DNA from 3 places in the Paenibacillus sp. PK3_47 genome. Region 3 is predicted to be linked to each of the others. Evidence: riboswitches for the same ligand, from Rfam matches in the RefSeq annotation. Region 3 holds a riboswitch; each other region holds the start of a gene.
The links. A riboswitch is a leader RNA that binds a small molecule or an ion and turns the genes downstream of it on or off. The one in region 3 is predicted to bind cobalamin.

Region 1 (6,458 bases), 2.6 Mb from region 3:
TAACCGCCCATTTCAGATAATGCTCATGGTCCTGCGCCCTTAGCGGAAGTCCTTCGCGGATGGCAGGTTCATCAACCTGGATCATCTCGATGCCGGCTGTTTCCAGAGCCTGTACCTCCTGACGCAGCGCAAGAGCGATCTGGTTGGCCACCTCTTCCCGGCTGAGGTCGTCCCGTACGAAGGACCAGTTGAGGATCGTCACCGGCCCGGTCAGCATCCCTTTGACCGGGAGCTTAGTCAGCGACTGGGCATAGACACTTTCCTTAACGGTCATCGGTTCGATGAAGGCAACATCAGCATAAATGACCGGCGGTTTAACACAGCGGGAGCCGTAGGACTGCACCCAGCCGCCTTGGGTAAAGAGGTAACCCGCCAGCTTTTCCCCGAAAAACTCTACCATATCGGTACGCTCAAATTCCCCGTGCACCAGCACATCCAGACCCAGTTCTTCCTGGAAGGTAATCACATCCGCGATCTGCTGGCGGATATATCCTTCATATCGCTCCAGACTCCATACACCCTTCCGCCATTTCAGCCGTGCCTGCCGCACCTCCGTTGTCTGCGGAAAGCTTCCGATGGTTGTAGTGGGCAGCAGCGGCAGCTGCCATTTCTCCTGCTGCACCTTAACGCGCTCTGCAAAAGGCAAGTTCCGGCTGTCCCGAAGCTTGGCCAGATTCCTGGCCTGTTCTGCCACATCCTGACGGCCTCTCTCCGGCAGTGCCCGGAATACAGCAAGCGCCTTGCGGCTCACAGCCAGAGCGTCTGCATACGCCTCTGCATCGGCCGCTGCAGCAGCAATCAGGCCAAGCTCTGCCAGCTTCTCATCAGCAAAGGCCAGCGCCTGCTTCACTTCCACCTTCAGCCTGCCCTCGCCCTTGACGGTTACAGGCACATGCAGAAGGCTGGAGGACGGCTGGAGGATCAAACGTTCCGCCGGCACATAGGCAATCAGCTTGCGGACAAGCTCAAGCTTGGCATCCAGATCCGCGCGCCAGATATTCCGCCCGTCGATAATACCCGCTCCCAGCCATTTGTCCTCCGGCCAGCCCAAAGACGCAATGGAGTTCAGATTGGCGCCTTTGTCATGTACAAAATCCAGGCCGATTCCCTGCACCGGCAGCTTAAGCAGCGCTTCCAGCGGTTCGGCCGCTTCGAAGTACGTTTGCAGCAAAATCTGCAGGCCGGGAACGGATGCCGCAATTTCACCATAGATCGTGTTCAGCAGTACGGTATCATCTTCTGTGAGTCCTGCAACAATGGCAGGCTCATCGATCTGTACCCATGCCACCCCCTCCTGCTGCAGCTCCTGGAGCAGCTGCACATAGACAGGAAGGAAGCGGGCTGCCACTTCATTAATTTCAGCAGCCGGAAAGCCTTTGGAGAGCTTAAGGAAAGTATAAAGTCCAATGATCACGGGTTTGCCTTCAATCCCTGCCTGCGCTTTGGCGAACCGGTAAGCCGCCAGCGGCTTGTTCTCCGTAAGCCGCGGAGTCCGGCTCCCGATCTCCGGTACGATGTAATGGTAATTCGTATTGAACCATTTGGTCATCTCGCAGGCAGGAGCCTCTGCACTGCCGCGCGCCATGGCAAAGTACAGATCAAGACTGACTTGTCCGCCGTCATAGCTGTATCTTGGCGGAACGATCCCGAACATCGCAGCGGTATCCAGCACATGATCATAGAAGGTGAAGTCATTCACCGGAATCTGCGTGATCCCGGCCTGCTGCTGCGCCTTCAAATGCTGAAGCTGAATCTCCGCCATCTGCGCAAGAAAATCCTGCTCATTGATTTTACCGCTCCAGTAGGACTCCAGCGTCTTCTTCCACTCCCGGTTGCTGCCGATTCTCGGGTAGCCCAGGTTGCCTGTAATTAGTTTATTTGCCATGTTCTCCACTCCTCAGTGTACATTTTCATCCACTATATACGTTGTTATAAGAACTATATCAGCTTTCCGATCATCAAAAAGGCGTTTTTCCCCGCAGCAGGCCAAGGGAAAGACGCCCATACAAATTTCATGGATAGTCTTAACACCTCCCTATCTTCCGTAGGTAATGCAGTGCTGTTGAAACAGGCAGGTCTCCTGGCTGGCGGAATCAGCATCCTGCAGCAGGTCTTCCCGGCAGTGGTGAGCCAGTGACATAAGCAGCTGAGGACTATCCGTTACAGTGGCGGGACCGCACCGGCTTTTCACCGGATTTCCCTTTTAAGCCTGCCGGTTCTTCGTGTGATCCCGGCAAGCACCTGTCTCCCTTTATGGACTTATTGATGGTTATGTGTTGCTGTTGTTGCCATCATACTGAATCACCTGCTGCGGTGCAATCCATTCCGGATAAATCAGCTATACGCATTCCCTATAGCCGATGTAATTCAGGTGCCGCAAGAAGGCAGATAAGCCATAAACAGAAGGAATAAGATTCCAAAAGCCTTATAAGCTAAATCTATAATTAGCACACCACAAAAAAGGCTGCACCCTCCCTTTGGGAAGGTGCAGCCTTTTGAAGAAACAAAATTTAGAACCAGATCAGGTAAACCACACCTGCGAGCACAATCCGGTAGATGGCGAACGGCAGCAGCTTGATCCGGTTGATCAGCTTGAGGAAAAACCGCATGGACACCAGCGCGAACACAAATGCGCTGATAAACCCAACGATAAAAAACGGCAGGGCATCCATTGTGAAGTACTCCCAGTTTTTGACCAGTGAAATCAGGCTTGCCCCGGCCATAATCGGAACTGCCATGATAAAGGTAAAGTCAGCGGCGGCACGGTGGCTCATTCCCAGCAGCACGCCGCCGGAGATGGTTGACCCGGAGCGTGAGAAGCCCGGCCACAATGAGATACACTGGATCAGACCCACGGACAGCGCCTGCTTGTATGTAATTTGATCCACAGTCTCAATTTTCGCTTTCTTCGGCGCAAACCGGTCGGCAATAATCATAAAAATAGCTCCGACTACAAGACCGATAAGCACAGTTGACGTTGAGAACAGATGCTCATCGATGTAATCCTCGAATAAGAGTCCCAGCACACCGGCAGGAATAAGTCCGACAATAACCTGTGCCAGCTTCAGGCGGCCCTGCGTCTCTTCCTTAGGCAGTCCGTCCGGTACAGCTGCGAGCTCCTTGCTGCTGAAGCGTTTGAGGCCCAGCAGATCAATGAACCGGTTACGGAAGATTACAACAACCGCGAGGATCGAGCCCAGCTGAATGACGACTTTGAAGGTATTGGCTGCATACTTGCCCAGGAACTCCTGCGATTTGAGCCACATATCATCCACGATAATCATATGCCCTGTCGAGGACACCGGAGCAAACTCCGTCAGTCCTTCGACAATTCCCAGAATAATGGCTTTAATAATAGTGAGCAGATCCATGTTTCTCCCCCTTGTTATAGCCGCAGCCATCGCTGCGGTATTAAATCATCTGTATTATAACTTGAATAACAGGTTTATTCCGCATTATTCGCAGTTTTGGCATCCCGCTGCCGTTTGCGGAAATACAGAAAACCGAACAATACGAGCGCCGCTGCAATCAATACATACACAACATTGGAGTACGCGTCCATGTAAACGGCAATGTCTTCCCAGGATTCGCCCAGCGCAGCGCCGAGCAGCACCAGCAGAACGTTCCAGCCCAGTGTACCGATCGTTGTGAACAGCATGAACAAACCAAATTTCATCCCCGACATTCCCGCCGGTATTGAGATCAGACTGCGCACCAGAGGAATCATCCGGCAGAACAGCACCGTCCAGTATCCGTACTTGTCAAACCAGGCGTCCGCCTTGCGGATATCGCTTTTTTTGATCCGGATGATGCCGCCCCAGCGGTCAACAATTTTCTCCAGCCGGCTCACATCCAGCATGCGGCCAATCCAGTAAAGGATGACTGCCCCCACCAGGGACCCCAGCGTCGAAGCAATCAGTACACCCGGGATGGTTAAATCGGAGGTTGTAGTCATAAATCCGCCGAACGGAAGAATGACCTCTGAAGGAATCGGCGGAAAAATATTTTCCAGAGCGAGCATCAGAAATATACCGATATAACCAAACTGCTCCATAAAATCAGTAATCCATGTTTTCATACTTAACCCTCCGCATTTCAAATCAGATTTTTCTTCAGGTTGCGCAAATAACGGCTGCGTATAAAAAAGAAGTAAAGGCCCTGAGCCGCCAGATACCCCAGCAGAACCGCCCCTGTCTCGTAGGCAATCGACAGATAGAACAGCCGCTGCAGGGCAATAAAAGCAAACAGGCTGTGCAGAACAGCAAGTCCTACCGGTACAAAAAACAGTAAGGCCAGCTGCAGCGTCACCGTCCGGTCCAGCTCCTTGTCGGTCAGGCCCATTTTGAAAAGAGTGGAATACTGTAGGCGGTCATGATCCAGATCCATATAGAGCCGGAAATACAGGAAGCTGCCTGCTGCGATAAAAAAGATTGTGCCGACCAGCAGCGAAGCAAACAGCATGGTGTTGTACAGAGTCCGCTGGATTTCAAACACTGTGCCGCTGATGACAACCGCATAGGGAGCATTTTTTTCGTAGGACATCTTGCCATTGTCAGCAAGCTCTGAAGCAACCCCCACCGTTTGCGGAAAATGATCCACATAGAATCCGGTATATACATCGCTCTGCACCGGGACAATCTCGCTGAACAGCCTGTCGCTGACGACCAGTCCGCTGAAATCTCCGCCGTCCTTGCCGTCCAGCTCCGGCAGGAGATACTCGGCAACCGGCACGTGTTCCGTGTAGCCAACCTCCTGAAGCTTTACTCCCCGGGTCAGCGTATAAGCCGCTAGCACCCGGTCCGTTGTCAGACTGCGGTCCCGCTGGGAGCCGATCATAACAAGCCCCTCATTCTCCTGCAGAGCCTGCTCACGGGAAGTGAAATCCGCATACTGCAGTGCCAGCCTGTAATCGCTGTAGGCCATCAGGGGAAGGCGCTCCGTCCGGTCCGGCCCGGTCTGTGAGTCTACCTGCGCATATTTGATCGGAATGGAAAGTTCCTTGTAATGCAGACCCAGTTGTGCCAGCTCAGCCCGTATTCCGCGCAAATGCTGCTCTGCAGCAGCGCTTGGATAACCCCCTTTGGCCACATACCCGACAGCTGCCGGATAATCAAGCTGCAGTTCCCTGGAGAGCGTGTGTATAGAGGCAAACACCCCTACCGAGGTAAAGGAGACTGCCGAGACAATCGTCACCATAAAGAACATCCGCCCGTTGTCCTTCCAGCGGTAAGACAATCCGGAGAAGGTGACCATGCGCGTCCGGCGCCAATAGAACCGGCGGAGCTTTTTTATATACTTCACAACAAAAATACTGAGCTGAGTGTAGAACAAATAGGTACCTGTAACCGTAATGGCCACCACCGGCAGCATCATCCGCTCCACAGAAGCCGCTGTAGTCCCGGCGGCGAGAACGTACCCTCCGGCGAGCAGCACTGCCGAGACCCCTGCAAGAAGTCCCGACACCCGGGGCTCAGCATCGCCCTTGCGTCCTCCCTGGAACAGGCCCCGCAGCGACTCATTGCCGATAAAGGCAAAGGTAGAGAACGAGATCAGCATGAACAGCAGCACGAAGCTGCAGATGGTGAGCACCGGAGCATGCCAGGACAGATAGAAATCCAGCGGCTGGATACCCAGAAAGCCTGAGCCGATCATCAGAAACAGCTTGCCCAGCAGCAGCCCGAGCAGCGTGCCCGTCAGAATCGCGGAGCTGCCGATCATCATATTTTCCAGAAACACCATGCTGTTCAATTGGCGCTTGGTCATTCCATGCATCAGCAGGATGCCGAACTCCAGCTTGCGCGACTGCAGAAAGGAGCCGACCGACACCAGCACGAACAGGGAACAAAAAACGAAAATGATTGCCTCGGCAGCCATCATGGTGTTCGCCGCAGTCCCGAGAATCATGTCCCGGGAGATATCCGGATGAAAGATGAAGAGCGCGCACAGGAAGAAAATCATCACGGAAAACGCACTGCTTACAAAATAGGCGGCGTATTTGCGCTTGTTCCGCGAGACATTCCTATAAGCGAACTGCCGAAAGGTCATGGCTGGCTCCTCCCAGCAGCGACAGCATGTCGATGATGTTCTGGAAGAAGGCCGCCCGGCTGCTGCCCCGGTACATCTCATTGTAGAAACGCCCGTCTTTGATAAAAATCACCCGGTGGCAAAAGCTCGCCGCCACCGCATCATGTGTGACCATCAGCACGGTGGCCCCTTCCGCTTCATTCACCTCGGCCAGAAGCGTCATAATTTCGCCTGCCGCTTTGGAATCCAGACTGCCGGTCGGCTCATCTGCCAGAATCAGCGCCGGACGGTGAATCATCGCCCGGGCAATCGCCACCCGCTGCATCTGGCCGCCGGATATTTCATTGGTCCGCTTATGCAGCAGGGATTTAAGCCCGAGACGTTCTGCCGCTTCTGCCAGTCTCTGCTCCATTTCCGCCAGAGGAAGGCCGGCA
Region 2 (6,458 bases), 550 kb from region 3:
GAATACGGTCCGCTTCCTTAAGCGGATAGGAATCCATCCCTAATTCAGGATACACCCATTCCCCGCCTCGATGGACAAGAAAAGTCCAGTAGCCGCCGCCGTAAGTGCCGCCCTTAATCCCGTTAATTCCATCAACCATACTGCCAAACGGATATACAGTAATATCAAGCGGAATATTGCGGGCCGCCGTGAGCTGTTTCAGCGCATCCAGAGCATTGAGGGCCGTTAGTTTGCCTTCTGCCACTGTTCCCTGCGGTCCTTCAACAGACAGCGCCACATTAACGGCAGAGGGTTCTTCAGGCTGCGCAGGCTTAGGGAAGTCATACAGCTTGCCGCTGCCGCCGAGCAGATTGTAGGCAACGAGGGCCTGCAGGCCCTGCTCGGTTGCCTGTGAATTAGCAGCAGCACCTGGGGTATGTGAAAAACCGCCGCCTTGCACGAAGAAGCTCATTAATCTTCCTACAAGGTCGGTTCCATTCTTAGTAAAACGTTCCCCTGTTGGATCAATTCCGTTGGAAGTGAGCGCGATAATAGCCTGGGCAACACTTTCACTGCTGCCGCCGTAGCCACCGTTGGCATCTTGACGGGAGGATAGCCATTGTACAGCTTTTTCACCGGCTGTCTTCACTTCAGGCTTATCTTGGTACGGCGCCAACGCTGTCAGGGTCATCGCCGTTATATCAGGATCTCCGGCCGAGCCGAACAGGGCAAAACCGCCATCATCTTTTTGTTGTTTCAGAATCTCGTCTACCAGCGCTGTGCGTGTCCACTTGGCACCGTCCGGAATAGTATAGCTGCCGGAATCAAGCGCAAGCAGTGCATACACGGGTCCGTTCACCGTCTCACTGCTCATTTTGTCGCTGTTATACAGCTTCTCCAACAGGTTGTACCCTGCTGCAGAACCGCTGCCGGCGAAATTCGCCGCATCACCGCCAAGAGCTGTTATGGCAAGTACGGTCCGGGCATAATCGGTAACTTTGCTAAGTCTGCCTTCAGTCTGTACTGTGTTCTCCAACACTTGGAGATAGCTCCCCGGCACCTGGTATCCGGCCCGGGTTATCCCGATCGCCTCCCAGTCGGACTTCACACCGCTGTTTAGGATAAGCTTGACGGTGTCTTCTATAGCTTCGGATACAGTGATTTGGGGAGCGTCGGCTGCAGATACATCTGTCGCACCAGTGTCTGCTGCCGCTAGGGCTGTCTCAGCAGCAAAAGCCTGTCCTGCCGGAACAAAAGCCGAACCCAACGTTGAAATAACCAGCAATAATGCCAGACCAAGCACAAAGGACTTGGCAGAAAGAATCGTCTTCATCATTAACCTCTTTCCTATAATAATATTAGTCTTGCAGCAGACACTACAAAAAAGCATCTGCCGATACTCGCTTCACATTACCTGCCTGATTCAGCACTCTTTCTCCAGGAGCATAAATCAGCCGGATGAACGCAACCCGCCTGTCCGCACTAAATATCCCCACAAACTGAGTGGGGCCTTGCTTCAATGTGTTATCAAGTTCTTTGCGGGAGGGCCCAAAAGTTTACACATTCTGACACGCTAATAAGCCGCCCCACGAAGGGCGGCCAGGGAAAATACACAGCGAGCATAACGGTGCCAAAGCCACACCGACAGTTCATTTCATCTGCATATGTTCCGCATTCTCACCCCACGAAGAATAGAAACGTTCCGGAAAAAGGCAGGTCTCCTGGCTTATGCTTCATCGCTTCCCTCTGCCTTCCCACCCTTGATCACAGGACAGTGGCACTCCGAGAGTTGCTTCGCATTTACAGTGGCGGGTCCGCACCGGATTTGCACCGGACTTCCCTTTTAAGCGGATTCTACGCGTAGAACCGCACCTTTTCCTAGTGCTTATTAAATTTTAATTATTTTCATAATCATATCTAGTAATCTCCGGTATGTCCATAGAAAAGCTGAATGGAAAACGGTACCCGGTCAGGAGTTAGTGACTGTTACCTGCGAATGCCAACAGGATTTGAGAGATTCCAAATGTTAGTTAGTCAGCCGTTCTCCGCTTTTATTGAAGAAAATAGTCCGGCGGCGGGGATAGTTGTTGTGAGGATGATAGCGGCTTGTGCTAATGGAAATGGGCGTCAGCAGTTTTATAGGGTTTAAGGGTACCTATTTTACCGGAATCCTGAGCGACTGACCGAGCGTAACGGACACAGGGGGCGTTATTTCCGCGATTTCAGGCGCTCACAGAATCTAACGGACTCAGTGGGCCTTATTTTCAGTAAAAGTGTGCAGATGAGGTCATTTTGGTGCGAATAACGGAACCTCGGTCCGTTAGAAATAATAAGCGTGCCAAAATCAATAAATAACGGATCCTGGGTCCGTTAGCGCAGGGAATGTCCATAAAAGTAAAGCAGCGTTTCCCCGAATTACGGGAAACGCTGCTTTGTCTGGTTTTACTATGAGAAACATTCAGCTCTGTCACATTCGCAGCATAATCCGCATATGAGGTAGCGGCTCATGCTGTTACTCAGCTTCCGCATCCGCACTTGCTTCAGCGGAAGGCTCAGGGCTGCCTGTATCAGCATCCGTATCAGCAGCTGACGGAGTAGCTGACGGCGGCGTACTGCCAGGACTTGCTTCGAGCATCAGCGAGTACTTTCCGGCGGTGATCATATCACCTACCGCAACGCTGGCTCCCGCTTCAAGCAGCGCGTTGACGGTGTACGGAGCCGTGCCTGTGTTGGCGGCAGGCGCGTTCTCTGCCGCGCCGCCATCACCCTCAGCGGCCGCGTTCTCCCCCGCGCCGCCATCACCTTCAGCGGCCGCGTTCTCCGCCGCGCCGCTATCGCCCTCGGCAGGCGCGTCCTCCGCTGCGCCGCCCTCGCCCTCGGCAGGCGCGTTCTCCGCCGCGCCGCTCTCTTCCCCGGCTGCATCCGCCGCAGCCGCGTTTCCGCCGCCGTCATCCCCGGCGGCTCCAGCCTCCGGCGATTGAACGGGACAGCCGCCCCGTTCAATCGCCGTAACATCGTAGGCCACCGCGTCCCCGCCGGAGGCCGTTACACTAATCACCGCCGGGTTAAAGGCGGTGCATTCCTCAGCGTCGGCAAAGGAGAACACCAGCCGGCTGCCGGTCCCCTCCGCCCCTTCGCTGCCGAGATACACGGCAGCGGGGGCAAACGCGGCCGCAGCGGACGGCGACGGACTGGCCGCCGGCAGAGCGGCCTCCTTGCTGTCCGGGCGCAGCAGGCTGACCGCCACAATGATGCCGATCAGCACGATCCCCAGGATGGAGCCGGAGATCAGGAGCTGAAATCGGCTGCGGCTGATCCACCGCGCCAGCGGCGAAGCCAGCTTGGAGCGGGCCTCGTTGTATACATTTTGCAGGGCAGGCCCTGCGGATGACATGTAGTTTTTGCGGAATTCGCGGCTTTTGAATGCATCGCGGTCTTTGTTCAGGAAATACTTGAGCACCGCCTTGCGGTACGCCGGATGCAGCTTCTTGTTCGACACCGTGAACAGGCGGCTGTCTTGTGACCAGGCGAAGAAGCGGTAGACCGTCTCCTTGCTGTTCCCCGCTTTGCGGACCACCAGATCCATCAGCGCCTCATAATCAAGCGGACCGCCCTCGCGGTCAGCACTGTGATAAAACGCCAGCGGAAGCCGTTCGAACGGCTCGATATACAGCGTTTCCTTCAGCCAGCGCCGTCCCAGCAGCTGTACATCATCGAGCTCTTTGGGCGTAAGTCCGGCAAAAATCTTCTCATCCGGATTCTCCTCCCCGAACCAGCGGTAAGCGGCACGGAGCGCATTAGCTTTTTGCCTGCTGATGGAGTCTAGCGGCGGCTGCCAGTCGGTGATGTCCCGGTACTGCAGGAACGAAATATCGAGCAGCTGCTCCTGGGTCAGCTCATCCAGAGATACCCGGTTCAGCAGAAAACGTTCCGCAGCAACCTTAAGCTCCTGCAGCAGCGCCAGCGCCTCGGGATGTGTCCCGCCGCCTCTGCGCCGTTCTTTTTCCGCCTTGTCCACTGCTTCGTCTATGGCAGCAACTGCACCCACAGGGTCCTTATCCCGCTGCAGCTTCTCCAGCAGATAATCCTTGACCGCATCACGCACAAAAGACAGCTGCAGCGCCTCAGGCAGAAACCGTCCCCAGTGGGTGACAAACCGCAGAATATCGGATGTTCTGGCCGCTGAAGCCAGCCTCGTCTCCAAATACGGTTCAAGCAGCTTGCTGCGGAAGACAGGCTGGGCCAGCACTCTTTTGAAGAATGCGCTGCTCAGTTCATCATCACTCTCAATAATATTGTAAGCTGAAGCGAGTGCATCCTCACGGCCGGCAGAGCTGCAGTTCAGCATCCCGTTGATGAAGTATTCGACGATTTTGACCCGGTAATTATGGCCCTTCAGCACAAAATATTCCTTGAAGCTCTCCATAATCTCCGGCTGCGGAATGCCTTTGCTGCGGATCAGGTCATACTCGCGGTCAAACCGCTCCAGGAACATATCGTTCAGCCGCACACGCGACACCAGCGCCCCCTCCGGCTTAAGATAGGACAGCAGCCCGCTCAGAACAGCCTGTTTGTTCCCGGTATAGAGGTTTTCATCTCCCTGTTCAATTTCATAAAATACCGCCAGCTCATTATAGAGCGCAAGCGACAGCTTACGTTCCGTGCTCTCTCCGGGCAGCAGTGAATCAGCAAATCTCGCAAAGTCCTCCAGGCTCCCCTTACGCTCCAGCGTCTTCCAGGCAAGTTCGGCAAAAGGCTGACTCTGCCCGCCAAAGTCCGCGTTCAAAATCCGGCCTGAAGCCATATCAAAGGTGAAGTCTCTCTCGATACTCCGGTCGCCTTGGCGCAGGGAACCCTTCTCAACAAAGGTAAGATGAATATATTTGCGGCTTTTCGGCTCATTGGCGTAGGTGATTACACCCAGCCTGCGGCGGAAATCATAGGGCAGCACACTGTAGATTACTTCCGTCAGTTCCACTGCACGCTGTGACAGCTCCATGACAGGAACGTCGAGAGCCACATATATTTTTTTCTTGCCCGCCACCGAGGTCATGACCGCCTGCAGCACCGCTTTGAACGTTTCTTCCCCGAATCCGAGCGACTTCAGCACACTCAGCGGATCAGCTCTGCCTTCACCCCGGCGCACAGGAATGTCTCCAAGCTCCGGCAAAGTCCCGCCAGGCTCTCCGTCATAGCTTCCGGCAAAATCGGCATGCAGCCACTTCCCGTAATCCTCCACAATCTCCTCTGAACGGATGGGCGGCACTACAAAGTTATGGGCGAAAAAAGCGCTCCGCTGTCCGGTAAAATCCGCCGCCAGATAGCGGCTCTGGCCGATGACGGTGTCATTGGCTTCCGTGTGGAACAGGTGCAGCGCAGCCGGATACAGCTCCTCATTCTTCTCGCCGCGTGCCGCAAGCTCTGCCGGCGCATCGTAAAGACAGAAGGGATGCAGAATTTTTTTGACAAAATTATTGTCCAGACTCTCCGACTTCGCTACCGTATCAAATCCTTCTGTTGCCCGGTAAACCCCCCGCCGTTCGCGGGTGTACATCTGCTGGGTGATTACGGACCCTGTAAATCTGTTCACGGCCCGTCGCTCCCCTCAATATAGTTCAGCTTATGCAGCAGCCAGATAAAAGGCTCGTCCACGCGGATCGGGCTGACCACACCCTCCACCTTTTGATTGACCGGATTGCTGCCCAGTGCGGACACGGCGAAATAACCTGTATTGGCAAAATATACATCCATCGTATCCTTGAACGGGCGGTCCACCTTTTCGATAAAGCGGCGGATTTCTCCGTCAATGTTGTGGAATTCGTCCAGATTCAGCGTTTTGCGGTGCACATAGTTATTAAAAACATTGCTGTTCGCCTTGATATAATCGCCGTCTTCGTCCTTCAGCGAATGCAGCATGTCGCTTTTGGCGAGCACGACCGCTGTCGGGATATCCGTTTTGCTCTTTTCCTGGTAGGCGATAAAGTCGCCGAACATGGTCAGCACCACATCGCGCGGCTCATCATACTGCGATACCCACTCCCCCGGCCGGTCGCCGTAGTTGATGCGGATTTTCTCGCGGATCGAACGGATCTGCAGCGGATCGACCATGAACAGAATCCCTGCAGAGTTTTTGATATGCTGGCCGTGCAGACCGAGGTAGTCCTGATCAACCATTCCCTCACCTGCTACGTCGAAGAACACCAGCGTCAGCGGCGGTTTGCTTTCATCTTTGAACACAAACTGGAAAATAAACGGCTCCTGCATCTTCTCCTTCTGGGTGGAGGCCAGCAGATCGCCGCGTTCGAACAGCGGTTCTTCGTACAGGGTGCGGAACTTGCGGCTGATCTCGGCATTCAGCGGCATACAGGCGGCGTCAAAATGCCCTGCCGTCGTATGCTGCAGCGTATGAATCAGCGAGGTCATGTACACCGACTTCCCGACCTGGGAAGCGCCGATAATCGAGATAATGTTGCTTGGCA
Region 3 (6,458 bases):
CCTGCAGCCTGCGCTCCACGGCTTCCAGCTTGCTGCGGCTGGTGGAAGGCTTGTCGCGGCGGTCATCGATCTTAAGTGAAGTGGATACCCGCTGCGCTCCGGCTGTAAAAGGGGACTCGTGCAGCGCCTCTACCGCAGCGAGAATTCTGGATACCGGACCTTCTATAATGGTGCCCATAGAGGTCAGCTCGTAAGTAATGCCCTCCACGGTCTGCAGCACCCGCTGCATATCGGCCACATAGCTGCTGAGGCTGGTGCTGCCCGTGCCAATCGGAATGACCGTAACTTCGCCAATCGCCATCGTTAATTCCTCCTGTTCATTTGTAACTGCATTCTGCACAGTTTAACTGTCCTCTTATTTTACCAACTGATCAGCTCTCCTACAAATCACATCAATATATAGCTGTTCCCCCTATCTCATTTACAGTGTCACGCGCACTATTTTTATGAAGTCTTTGTGGCATATTTTCGGACAATTTATGACTTTAAATATGAATTTTTGCGGATACATTGTGGATTACCTGTGGACTAACCTGTGGATCACTTGTGAGTAAGGCGGCGGATTCCGCTCCCGGCGCGGGTTTAGAAAAATGTGGTTTACAAACACAATATATTGGGTTATTTTTAACTAACGACAACAAAATATAGTGAAAACAGGTGCTTCACTCTCAACAGGAGTGCAGAAGCTTAATAGAGAAACGCGGTGAAATTCCGCTGCGGTCCCGCCACTGTAACCGGATGTACGCAGACTTTCCGGAGCCTGCGCGGCAGCATCCTCCGGCAGCAGCCACTGGGGCCTAAGAGTCCCCGGGAAGGCGCCGGAAGATTCAGCGGAAGCCAGGAGGCCTGCCTGTTTTACCGACACCATATCTAGTGCCTGCGGGAAACAGGCGAGGTGTCCGCATGCGGCCTGCACAAGCAGATCAGCCTGCCCTATTTCAGGGAATAGAGGCTGCCGATACCTGAGGGTAATAAAGCTTATCACCTTCAGGTATCGGCTTCTGCATTACACATCACCGGCAAGATCCGTACAGGGATCCTTGCCGCACCCGCATCCGGGCATTTCCCGCCTATTTGGCAGGAGATGCTTTTTTTACTGATGTCAGGAGGTTGGACTTCCTGATTATAATACCGAGGGGAGAGAGCTACATAATGACGCTGCTGGAGAAACGGTACAACGGTGGACAAGCTGCACAGGAGGTTCTTTTGGAAGAAGTTATACATTTGGGACGCGACATTATCGACAGCCGGGATCTTGACCTGCTGCGCGAGAACGCCAATTTGAACGGGGAGAGCTTCTCCGGAAAGATGAGCAAATTCGGAAGCGAGTATTCCAAATGGTATGCACGCAACTTCACCATGCCGCCGCAGCTGGTACAGGCGATCGAAGACAATGTAGTATACGTCCATGACTTGGACCAATACGCCATTGGAACGACGAACTGTATTTTCATTCCGTTCGAACGTCTTCTCCGCGAAGGCTTCAACACGGGCAACGGCAGCGTCCGCCCTCCCAACTCGATTATGACGGCGATGTCGCTGGTGGCGATTATTTTCCAGTCCCAGCAGAATGCGCAGTACGGCGGCGTATCCGCCAACAAGATCGATTTTGATCTGGCGCCATATGTGACCAAATCCTTTGCCAAGCTGTTCCGTAAAGGTCTGGAGTACTTTGAAGAAGGCCAGGCCGGTGAGCATCTGGGCGAAATCACAATGAGCCGCAGCGATCTGGCGGAGCAGTATCCGCGTTCCTTCCGTTTTGCGTTAAAAGAGACCGAGATCGAAACGCTCCAGGCCGCTGAGAGCATGATACATAATCTGAATACGATGTCCAGCCGTTCCGGCGGACAGATTCCTTTTACCAGCATTAATTACGGCACCTGTACTTCACCTGAAGGCCAGCTCGTAATCAGCTCTCTGCTGACGGCGACCATGAACGGGCTCGGCAGCGGTGAAACACCGGTCTTCCCGATCCAGATTTTCAAATGCAAGCAGGGTATCAACCAGCAGCAGGGCGATCCGAACTATGAGCTGTTCCTCAAAGCCGCCGAATGCTCCGCCCGCAGACTGTACCCGAACTTTGCCAACCTGGATGCGCCGCTTAACCTGCAGTATTACGATCCGGCTGATCCGGATACGGAATTCGCAACCATGGGCTGCCGCACGCGGGTGCTGGGCGACCGCTTCGGACGCAATCACTGCTCCGGCAAAGGCAACCTTTCTTTTAACACGCTGAATCTGGTCCGTCTGGGTCTGGCTCACGGTACCATTACAGGCCGGCGCCTTACTGCAGACGAAAAAGGCTTCTATGAGGACCTTAATCACTATATGGATATCGCCCTGGAGGGACTGCTGCACCGCTTCCGCATCCAGGCCGCCCAGAAGGCCAAGGCTTCCGATTTCATGATGCGTGAAGGGGTCTGGGAAGGCGGCGAAATGCTGGCTCCTGAGGAGAGCGTCGGCGATCTGCTGAAGCACGGCAGCCTGTCGATCGGCTTCATCGGCATCGCAGAATGCATGAAGGCCATGTACGGCAAACATCACGGCGAAGATGCAGAGGTTCATGCCAAGGCGCTTGCCATTGTCCGCCACATGCGCGAGTACTGCGACCGCAAGAGCGAAGAGCTGGATCTCAATATTACGCTGTTTGCCACGCCTGCTGAAGGGCTGTCAGGCAAATTCACCAAAGTAGACCGCAAGGTGCTGGGCTCCATCCCGGGCGTAACCGACCGCGAGTACTATACGAACTCGTTCCACATTCCGGTCTATTATGAGCTGGGTGCAGCCAAAAAAATCAGTCTTGAAGCGCCGTTCCATGAGCACTGCAACGCCGGCGCCATCTCTTATGTTGAGCTTAACGGCAACGCCCGCAGCAACCCGGCGGCTTTTGTTAAGATCATCAAATATGCGCTTGAACAGCAAATCAGCTATTTCAGCATCAATCATCCGATTGACCGCTGCTCCGGCTGCGGCTACGAAGGGGTCATCGGCACCCACTGCCCTTCCTGCGGCGCCCATGAGCACGATACCCATATCCGCCGTCTGCGCCGGGTGACCGGGTATTTGACCGGCGATTACCAGACCCGCTTCAACGCGGCCAAGCAGGCCGAAGTACGGGACCGCGTCAAGCATCTATGAATATATGCGGCTACTATCCGGAATCGATCAATGAGGGCGAGGGCATGCGGGCCGTCCTCTTCCTGAGCGGGTGCCGCCACCGCTGCCCGGGATGCTTTAATCCGAAAACCTGGAATTTCAATTACGGTGAGGTTTTCACGCTGGAGCGGCAGCATGAGATTATAGCCGAGCTGGCAGCCAATCCGCTGCTGGACGGGCTTACGCTGGCTGGCGGTGACCCTTTTTTCTCAGCGGAAGAGGCGGCGGGCTTCATTCATGAGCTGCGAAGTGTACTGCCGGACTTCCCGGTCTGGATCTACACGGGATACACCTATGAAGAGCTTACAGCCCATCCGGGCTCGCCGGAGTGGAATCTGCTGAACTTGTGCCAGGTCGTTATTGACGGACGTTTTGTGGAAGAGCTCAAAGACACCACCCTCCCCTACCGCGGCAGCAGCAACCAGCGTATCATTGATATTCCGGCCAGTCTAGCAGGTACGGAGATCATCCATTGGCAGCCTGCGGTGCTGTAGTGATAATTGTAACTTATGAACAGTTGAAGTAGGCTGCACCTCCCCTCACAGGCAAGGGCAGCCTCTGCATAATTGAATAACGGTAATTACAAAAGCACGCTAAGCCCTTTTCTTAGCTGCTTTCTGTGCCCATATACTTCAAATTTTGATATTCACAATTATCTCTAAAGTCGAAAGGATGAATGTATTATGCCAGAACTTGTAGTGAAGCCCGAAAACCGCCAGTTAGCTTTTGATGAAATCCGCCTGTCTGTTTATGCCGACCGTATCCTGAATGGCCTGGAGCACTTGAGCAAAGACAGCCTCCTGCGCGGTGTGAACTCCAAGCTGCGCCGCAGCGAGGTCAGCGGTGAAGAGATCAGCAGCGCGTTCACGATGAGCGCCCTTGAGCTCGTATCCAAAGAAGAGCCGGACTGGAAGTTTGCTGCCGCACGTTCCCTTTTGACCTCCCTCTACAAAAAAGCTGCCGTTAACCGCCGCTACAAGGCCTATCCGGACGAGCCTTACGGCGAGCTCTATCCGCTCATTGCCGAGCTTGTCAAAAAAGGCATCTACCGCGAAGAGCTGCTGACCCACTACACCAAAGAACAAATTGCCGAGCTTGGGGGCACCATTGATTACACGCGTGACCTGCTGTTCGATTATATCGGCCTGCTTACCCTGTCTGACCGTTATCTGGCCCATGATTTTGACGGCCGTGTCATGGAGCTGCCGCAGGAACGTTATATGGTTATCGCCATGTACCTGATGCACCAGGAGCCGGAAGAGAAACGGATGGAGCTTGTGAAGGAAGCCTACTGGGCCATGAGCAACATCTACATGACCGCCGCAACACCAACCATGTCCAACGCCGGTAAAAAAGTGGCCGGACAGCTCTCCAGCTGCTTCATCGATACGGTGGATGACTCGCTGGAGGGGATTTTCGACTCCAACACGGATGTAGCCCGGCTCAGCAAAATGGGCGGCGGCATCGGCGTCTACCTCGGCAAGGTCCGGGCCCGCGGCTCCGATATCCGCGGCCACAAGAATACGAGCTCCGGCGTGATCCCCTGGATCCGCCAGCTGAACAATACCGCTGTCAGCGTGGACCAGCTCGGCACCCGCAAAGGCGCTGTCGCCGTCTATCTCGACGTATTCCATAAGGACATCCTCGCCTTTCTTGACCTGAAGCTGAACAATGGTGACGAGCGGATGCGTGCGCATGATGTTTTCCACGGCGTCTGCCTGCCCGATCTGTTCATGGAGGCTGTTGAAGCGCGCGGTCACTGGAATCTGTTCTGTCCGCATGAAGTTAAGAAGGTGATGGGCTGGAAGGATGAGAACGGCCGGCCGCTCGGGCTTGAGGATTTCTATGATGAAAAATTTGGCCAGGGTACCTTCCGGGAAAAATATGCTGAAGCCGTCGCCAATCCGGACCTGTCCCGTATCACAGTTGCGGCAATCGACATTATGAAACGGATTATGAAGTCCCAGCTGGAGACCGGCACACCGTATATGTTCTACCGCGATACCGTGAACCGGGCCAATCCGAACCGTCATGCAGGCATGGTCTTCTCCTCCAACCTGTGCACAGAAATTATGCAGAACCAGTCGGCTACGGTAGTCGAGCAGGAAGAACTGGTAACCAAAGACGGACAAACCCGGATTGTCATTTCCAAGATCCCCGGTGATTTCGTCGTCTGCAACCTGAATTCCATCCACCTTGCCCGCGCGGTTCCTGCGGGAGTGCTGGAAAGACTGATACCGATTCAGGTCCGGATGCTGGACAACGTCATTGACATTAACAATATTGAAGTGCTGCAGGCGCAGTACACGAACAGCCAATACCGCGCAGTGGGCCTCGGCACCTTCGGCCTGCATCATCTGCTGGCACTGGAGGGAATCCGTTGGGAGTCCGAGGAGGCTGTAGAATACAACAATAACCTGTATGAGCACATCAACTACCTGCTGGTGCGCTCCAGCCTGGAGCTGGCCCGTGAAAAGGGCCGTTATCCGAAGTTTGCCGGATCTGACTGGGAGTCCGGAGCTTACTTTACTTCACGCGGTTATACCAGCGGTGAGCAGGAGGGCAAATTCGTGACTGCAGAGCAGTGGCGCCAGCTTCAGCAGGAAGTGGCCGCGGACGGCGTGCGCAATGCCTGGATGTTCGCGATTGCCCCGAACGGCTCCACATCGATCATCGCCGGCTCTACTGCCAGCATTGATCCGCTGTATGAGTTGCTCTCTTACGAGGAGAAAACAACCTACAAGATCGCGAACCCTGCACCGGATCTGTCGGACAAGACGATCTGGTATTACAAGACGGCGTTCCTGATTGATCAGAACTGGTCCATCCGCATGGCCTCCGCCCGCCAGCGCCACGTCGACCAGGGCCAGAGCTTCAACCTGTACGTGCGTCCCGACATCAAAGCCACTGAATTCCTCGAGCTGCACCTGAACGCCTGGAAAGGCGGGCTTAAATCGACGTATTATGTGCGGAGCCGGGCGCTGACCATAGAAGAGTGTGAATCTTGCGCGAGCTAAGTCTTTCATTTTCACTTTCAATACCTGCGCTATAACGTCACTGCAAGGAATGTTTGGACTTCCGGTCGCCTGTTATACTCAGATTTCTTGAATTATACCGTTCTCACGGTTGAAACCTGAGTATAAAGGCGATCGCTACGCTCCTCCAGTTCCAAACTTCCTTTCCGTGCCTCAGCGCCGGCCTTTAAAGTGGCCATTCACCAGTTAGCTCAAGCAAAATCAGGAGGGAAGCAAAAATGCAACTGCAAAAGATTTTTAATACGGAAGCGCCGAATAAATCGACAC

Region 1: linked by a shared signal. The riboswitch ahead of metE (5-methyltetrahydropteroyltriglutamate--homocysteine S-methyltransferase) and the one ahead of C2I18_RS14140 (anaerobic ribonucleoside triphosphate reductase) in region 3 are both predicted to bind cobalamin.
Region 2: linked by a shared signal. The riboswitch ahead of C2I18_RS16625 (S-layer homology domain-containing protein) and the one ahead of C2I18_RS14140 (anaerobic ribonucleoside triphosphate reductase) in region 3 are both predicted to bind cobalamin.

Annotation. Positions count from the first base shown of each region.
Region 1 is NZ_CP026029.1:613,217-619,674, forward strand. Features, by position in the region: gene metE (5-methyltetrahydropteroyltriglutamate--homocysteine S-methyltransferase) at 1-1,885, opposite strand, end outside; cobalamin riboswitch at 2,054-2,260, opposite strand; gene C2I18_RS02940 (undecaprenyl-diphosphate phosphatase) at 2,511-3,371, opposite strand; gene C2I18_RS02945 (DedA family protein) at 3,446-4,078, opposite strand; gene C2I18_RS02950 (ABC transporter permease) at 4,096-6,045, opposite strand; gene C2I18_RS02955 (ABC transporter ATP-binding protein) at 6,020-6,458, opposite strand, start outside.
Region 2 is NZ_CP026029.1:3,739,109-3,745,566, reverse strand. Features, by position in the region: gene C2I18_RS16625 (S-layer homology domain-containing protein) at 1-1,315, opposite strand, end outside; cobalamin riboswitch at 1,674-1,870, opposite strand; gene C2I18_RS16620 (GAP1-N2 domain-containing protein) at 2,492-5,569, opposite strand; gene C2I18_RS16615 (hypothetical protein) at 5,566-6,458, opposite strand, start outside.
Region 3 is NZ_CP026029.1:3,188,624-3,195,081, reverse strand. Features, by position in the region: gene C2I18_RS14145 (MTH1187 family thiamine-binding protein) at 1-301, opposite strand, end outside; cobalamin riboswitch at 639-868, shown strand; gene C2I18_RS14140 (anaerobic ribonucleoside triphosphate reductase) at 1,153-3,138, shown strand; gene nrdG (anaerobic ribonucleoside-triphosphate reductase activating protein) at 3,135-3,650, shown strand; gene C2I18_RS14130 (ribonucleoside-diphosphate reductase subunit alpha) at 3,840-6,173, shown strand; gene C2I18_RS14125 (ribonucleotide-diphosphate reductase subunit beta) at 6,410-6,458, shown strand, end outside.